DNA from 2 places in the Mesorhizobium sp. M0898 genome. Region 2 is predicted to be linked to the other one. Evidence: predicted binding sites of a transcription regulator. Region 2 holds the regulator's gene; the other holds the start of a gene.

Region 1 (3,408 bases), on a different contig from region 2:
TCGGATCGGTGGTGAAGAAGGACAGGTCGGTGTAGATGCGTGCCGTGACCGGGTGGTAGTTGCCGGTGCCCAGATGCACGTAATTGCGCAGCCTGCCATCCTCGCGCCGCACCACCAGCGACATTTTCGCATGGGTCTTGAGCTCGAGGAAACCGAAGACGACCTGGACGCCGGCGCGCTCGAGGTCGCGCGCCCAGCGGATGTTGGCCTCCTCGTCGAAGCGCGCCTTGAGCTCGACCAGCGCCGTCACCGACTTGCCGGCCTCGGCGGCGTCGACCAGAGCGCGTACGATCGGGCTGTCGTTGGAGGTGCGGTAGAGCGTCTGCTTGATCGCCACCACTTCCGGGTCGGCCATTGCCTGGCGCAGGAACTGCACCACCACGTCGAAAGATTCGTAAGGATGGTGGACGATGATGTCCTTCTCGCGGATCGCCGCAAAACAATCGCCGCCATGCTCGCGGATGCGCTCGGGAAAGCGGGGATTGTAGGGGGTGAATTTCAGATCGTCGCGGGCGACGGCGACGATCTCCGAGATCTGGCTGAGCGCCAGCGGACCGGTGAGCACGCTGATGCGGCTTGCCGAGACGCCGAGCTCGCCGGCGACGAAATCGCGCAATTCGGCCGGCATCAGCCGGTCGAACTCGATCCGGATAACCGAGCCGCGGCGCCGCCGCTTCAGCGCCGTCTCGAACAGCCGCACCAGATCCTCTGATTCTTCCTCGACCTCGATATCGCTGTCGCGGATGATGCGGAACGTGCCGGAGCCCTTGACCTCATAGCCGGGGAACAGCTTGCCGATATAGAGACTGACCGCCTCTTCGAGTGGAATGAAGCGGACATGATGCTTGCGATCCGGCAAACGGATGAAGCGCCTCAGTGCCACCGGCAGGCGCAGAAGCGCGCTCATTTCCTCGCCGTTCTTGCGATGGCGCAATTGCAGCGCCATCGAGAAACCGAGATTGGGAATGAACGGAAACGGATGCGCCGGGTCGATCGACAGCGGCGTCAGGACCGGAAATACCTGCTCCTGGAAATGGTCCTCGAGCCAGGTCTTCTCGTCCTTGGTCAGGCCATCGCGGGTGATGCTTTCGATGCCTTGTTTGTCGAGCAGCAGCATCAGCGCCGAAAGGCTGTTCTGCTGGTCCTCCTGCAGGCGCTCGACCTCGCGCAGCAATTGTTCGAGCTGCTGCTCGGGAGTGCGCCCATCCGGGCTCTTCAGCACGATGCCTTCGCGCACCTGGCCGGCAAGACCAGCGACGCGGACCATGAAGAACTCGTCGAGGTTGGCGGCCGATATCGACAGGAAGCGAACGCGCTCGAGCAGCGGGTGATTGGCGTTCAGCGATTCCTCGAGCACGCGCCGGTTGAATTGCAGCCAGGAAAACTCGCGATTGACGAAGCGATCGGGATTGCCGCCTTCGGGGCTCGCCGCCTCGACGGTGATGAATTCGTTCTGCACCGGCTTCAGTTCGTTCATGGTTCCCGCTCTTCCCACACCGTTCGACGAGCACAGCCTTAACCGGCTTAACTTATCCTCTGACAGGCTTTTGCGACAGTTTCATTTCATCGATCTTGCAAAGAGACGGGTTATGATCCAGATGCAATCGACGAGATCAGGAGACGACGATGGCAGGCGGTTCCATTCCCCATTTCCAGAACGATGCGGGCTACCCGGCAATCGACATCGGCGTCAAGGAATTCATGTGCACCGGCGCCAATCCGCCTTTCGACCATCCGCATGTATTTCTCGACATGGGCGACGACAATGAAAAGGTCTGCCCCTATTGCTCGACGCTCTATCGCTATTCGCCGAAACTGAAGGCATTGGAAACGCAGCCGCCGGGCTGCCTCTATATCGACCAGGCCGCCTGATTCTTCCGCGACAAGCCTGATGCAGGAAACGCAGTCCCGGCAGGTGGTCATCGCCGGGGCGGGCGTCGCCGGGCTGACCGCGGCACTGGCCTTCGCCGAGCGCGGCTATCGGGTAAAACTGTTCGAACAGGCGCAGCACCTCGAGGCTGCCGGCGCCGGTATCCAGCTTTCGCCCAACGCGACGCGCATCCTACGGCAGCTCGGCGTACTCGATCGGCTGCTGGCGACGGCGGTGCGGCCGGAGGCAGTCGTGCTCAAGGATGCCGCCACGCTGCGCAAGCTGGCGCGCGTACCGCTTGGCCAGGCGGCCGACACGCGCTGGGGAGCGCCCTATCTCGTTGCCCACCGCGCGGATCTGCAGTCAGCGCTGATGCAGCGGATAGCCGAGCGGCCCGAGGTCGAGCTTGTCACCGGTGCCCGCGTCGGCGGCGTCGCAACCGGACCGAATGGCATCACCGCAACAGTCGAGATTGCCGGCACGACCATCGAAACCGAAGCATCGTTGCTGGTCGGCGCCGATGGGGTCTGGTCGTCGGTGCGAGAAAAACTGGCCCGCAAGGCGGCCGAATTCGGCAGAAGCCGATTCTCGGGCGAGCTTGCCTGGCGCGCCACGGTGGCCGCGGACACCCTCGCCGGACAAGCCTTCAGGGCGATCGGTGCGCCCGATTGCGTTACCGCATTCCTCTATCCCGGCTTTCATATGGTCGCCTATCCGGTCAGCCGTGGCACTGCCTTCAACCTCGCTGCCTTCACCAAGGGCGAGCGCATCGCCGAAGGCTGGTCGGGGTATGCCGACCCCGCCAGCCTCGCCAGCGCCATGCGCGGTACCGCGCCGGCGCTGGTTCGCCTGGCGACCGAGGCGGCGCCGTGGACGGCATGGCCGATCCACATTCTCGAGCAGCGGCGGTGGACGACGCCGCAAGGCATCGCGCTGATCGGCGATGCGGCGCACGCGATGACGCCGTTTGCCGCACAGGGCGCGGCGATGGCGATCGAGGACGCGGCGACGCTTGCCGGCTTCATTGCGGCCTCCACAGCCGATCTTGAGGGGGCGCTTGCCGCCTGGGAACAGGCGCGGCGGCCGCGCGTCGCCCAGGTCGCCCGCCGCGGCGCCGTCAATCGCCTCGCCTGGCATGCGGCCGGGCCGGTGGCGATGGCCCGCAACCTGTTCCTGGCGATGCGCTCGCCCGAAAAACTCGCCGCCGATCTCGACTGGCTCTACGGCTGGCGGGCGTAGGACGTTCGGCGGTCCTAAGTCGCCCGGTCAATTGTAAAGCCGCATCGACAGGCCGAGCGATGCCGGCAGCGGGTTCCACCAGCCGGTGCGCAGCCCGGCGATGCGCAGTGCCGCCGCCGCCCAGGTGTTGCAGCCGACCAGCGCGTTGAAACGGCCATTGCCTTCGAAGAAACGATCGAAACGGGAATACGCCGCATTCTCGATCGGCATGGCCCCGCTCGGTCCCTGCCGGAAGCTTCCCGCAATGTAATCGAGCAGCGCCGTAAACCGCTCCTCGCCGATGTCGAAGCCGGCGACGT
Region 2 (3,408 bases):
GATTCAGGGCATTACCGACTCCCCTGCACGCGCCATGCTGTGGTCGCCGATCACGCCGCAGACCGACATCGCCTTTGCCGACATGCTGGAGGACGAATTCGGCATCCCGGCAACGGTGGAGAACGACTGCAACATGATGGCGGTGGCTTTGCGCTGGCGCAATCCGGATCGCTATCGCGATGACTTCATCGCCATCCTGCTTTCGCATGGCATCGGCATGGGGCTGGTGCTGAAGGGCGAACTGTTCACCGGGACGCATTCCTCGGGCGGCGAATTTGGCCACATGATCCATCGTCCGGGCGGCGCGCTCTGCCGTTGCGGGCGGCGCGGCTGCATCGAGGCGTATGCCGGCAACTACGCCATCTGGCGCAACGCCAGGCAGATGAGCGAAGACAGCGAACCGGTCGCCGACGTCAGCGACGCCGACATGCGCGCACTGGCGGCCCGGGCGCGCGAGAAAGATGGGCCGGAACGCGAGGCCTACCGCAAGGCCGGCGAAGCGCTGGGTTTCGGTCTCGGCTCGCTGTTCGCGCTGATCGATCCGGCACCGGTCGCGATGGTCGGCGCCAGTGCCGCCGCCTTCGATCTGATCGAGCCGGCCTTGCGGAAGGCAATCGCCCAGACCGCCGGCGGCCAGCATTCAGGCTCGATCTCCTTCGATACAGAGCCGAACGAATTGCCTCTGATCCGCGAAGGCTGCGCGATGCGGGCGTTAAGCTTCGTCGACCAGGAGATTTTCGCGCCGGGCGCGCAAATGAGGCCCAGCGTCAGAAAGAACGTAGCCTGACCAGGCGGGTCAATCTTCCCTGATCGCATAGCCGGCGCCGCGGATGGTGCGGATGACATCCGGCATCCGGCCGTTGTTGACGGCTTTGCGCAGCCGCCCGACATGCACGTCGACGGTGCGTTCGTCGATGTAGATTGTCTCCCCCCAGACATTATCGAGTAACTGGCTGCGCGAGAAGACACGGCCCGGATGCCGCATCATGAACTCGAGCAGCCGGAATTCGGTCGGTCCGAGCCTGATTTCGCTCTTCTTGCGATAGACCCTGTGCGATTCGCGATCGAGCACGATGTCGCCGACCTTCAGCACGCTGGACAGCACTTCCGGCTTGGCGCGCCGCAGCAGCGCCTTGACCCTGGCCATGAATTCCGGTGTCGAAAACGGCTTGACCAGATAGTCGTCGGCGCCGGTCGAAAGACCGCGCACCCGGTCGCTCTCCTCGCCGCGCGCGGTCAGCATGATGATCGGCAGCCGCTCGGTTTCGGGGCGCACCCGCAACCGACGACAGAGCTCGATGCCGGAAACCGCTGGTATCATCCAGTCGAGCACCAAAAGGTCGGGCACATTCTCCTGCAAACGGATCTCGGCTTCGTCGCCGCGTGTCACCACCTCGACCTGGTAGCCTTCGGATTCGAGATTGTAGCGGAGCAGCACACCCAACGGCTCCTCGTCCTCCACCACCATTATGCGTGGTGCGATCATCGGCTGGGCACCCCCATCATGTCACCGGTGCGGACATTGTCGTTTCGTCCTGCTTCGGACGATTGACCGGCAATTGCTCGCCGGTCAGCACATAATACGCATTTTCGGCGATGTTGGTGACATGGTCGCCGATCCGCTCCAGATTCTTGGCGCAGAACAGCAGGTGCGTGCAAGCGGTGATGTTGCGCGGATCTTCCATCATGTAGGTCAACAGCTCGCGGAACACGGACGTGTATTTAACGTCGATGCGCTCGTCGGCGGCACGAAGCTTGGCCAACGCGGCCGCATCGCCTGCAGCATATTCCTCGATGACACCCTGCACCTGGATGAGAACCAACTGCGCCATCGCGTCGATGGAATGCGACAGGTCCCGCGGCGTGGCGCTGAGGCCGACCGCACTCACGCGCTTGGCGATATTCTTGGCAAGGTCGCCGATGCGTTCGAGGTCGCCCGCCATGCGGATCGCTCCGACCACATGGCGAAGATCGTGGGCCATCGGCTGGCGTTTGGCGATCAGGGTGATGGCGCGGTCGTCCAGTTCGCGTTGACGCGCATCCATGATGGCGTCGTCGGAAACGACGCGTTGCGCCAGCACGTTGTCGGAATTCAACAGCGCCTTGGTCGCCCCGCCGACCATCGAACCGGCGAGGTCGGCCATGTTGCGGATCAGCTTGCTGATCTGCTCGAGATCCTCGTCGAAAGAAGCGACTGTGTGTTCGCCCATGGTCCTGTCCTCATATGCATGATCGGAACGGCTCAGCCGAAGCGGCCAGTGATGTAGTCCTGCGTGCGCTTCTCGCGGGGCGACGTGAAGATCTTCTCGGTCCGGTCGAACTCGACCAGTTCACCCAGATACATGAAGGCCGTCTGGCGCGACACGCGCGCCGCCTGCTGCATGTTGTGGGTGACGATGACGATCGTGTAGTCGGCTTGCAATTCGTCGATCAGTTCCTCGATCTTGGCAGTCGACAGCGGGTCGAGGGCCGAAGCCGGTTCGTCGAGCAGAATGACTTCCGGCTTCACGGCCACGGTGCGGGCGATACAGAGCCGCTGCTGCTGGCCGCCGGATAGGCTCAAGCCGCTGGCGTTGAGCTTGTCCTTGACCTCGCTCCACAGCGCGGCGCGCTTCAACGCCTGTTCGACGCGGCCGTCCATCTCGGACTTGCCGAGGTTCTCGTAGAGCCTGACGCCGAAGGCGATGTTCTCGTAGATCGACATCGGGAACGGCGTCGGCTTCTGGAACACCATGCCGATCTTGGTCCTGAGGAGGTTGAGATCCTGCGACCGGTCGAGAATGTTCTTGCCGTCGAGCAGCACCTGGCCCTCGGCCGTCTGTTTTGGGTAGAGCTCATAGATGCGGTTGAATACACGCAGCAGCGTCGATTTCCCGCAGCCCGAAGGGCCGATGAAGGCCGTGACACTGCGCTCAGGCAGCGACAGGCTGATGTCCTTCAGCGCCTTGCTCTGGCCGTAGTAGAAGTTGAGATTCTTGACCTCGATCTTCGTCTTCTCGGCGACCGTTTCGGCCATCGTCATGTCTGGGGACAACATCTGTGTCATCTGTCCTCTCTGCGTCCGGTAAGGCTGCGGGCGAGGATGCTCAAGCCCAGAACCGTCAGGGTGATTATGAGTGCGCCGGTCCACGCCAGTTGCTGCCATTCCTCGTAAGGGCTGAGAGCGAACTGGAAGATGGTCACCGGCAGGCTGGCCATCGGCGCGTTGATATTGCTGCTCCAGAACTGGTTATTGAGCGCGGTGAAGAGCAGCGGCGCCGTCTCGCCGGAAATGCGTGCTATCGCCAGCAATATGCCGGTGACGATGCCGGACAATGCGGCGCGGTAGGCGACGGAACGGATCACCACCCAGCGCGGCGCGCCGATCGCGGCACCGGCTTCACGCAACGCGTTCGGCACCAGGTTGAG

Evidence for each region. The regulator PhoB, encoded in region 2, activates phosphate uptake and scavenging genes when phosphate is short. The targets are predictions, from matches to a motif close to TGTCATNNANCTGTCAT.
Region 1: NKH90_RS18190 (RNA degradosome polyphosphate kinase) is a predicted target of PhoB. The motif match lies at 1,550-1,566, and genes of this name have one in related genera.

Annotation. Positions count from the first base shown of each region.
Region 1 is NZ_JAMYOE010000016.1:57,571-60,978, reverse strand. Features, by position in the region: gene NKH90_RS18190 (RNA degradosome polyphosphate kinase) at 1-1,477, opposite strand, end outside; gene NKH90_RS18185 (zinc-finger domain-containing protein) at 1,627-1,872, shown strand; gene NKH90_RS18180 (FAD-dependent monooxygenase) at 1,892-3,109, shown strand; gene NKH90_RS18175 (TIGR02117 family protein) at 3,137-3,408, opposite strand, start outside.
Region 2 is NZ_JAMYOE010000027.1:28,382-31,789, reverse strand. Features, by position in the region: gene NKH90_RS23710 (ROK family protein) at 1-787, shown strand, start outside; gene phoB (phosphate regulon transcriptional regulator PhoB) at 797-1,486, opposite strand; gene phoU (phosphate signaling complex protein PhoU) at 1,503-2,210, opposite strand; gene pstB (phosphate ABC transporter ATP-binding protein PstB) at 2,243-3,046, opposite strand; gene pstA (phosphate ABC transporter permease PstA) at 3,043-3,408, opposite strand, start outside.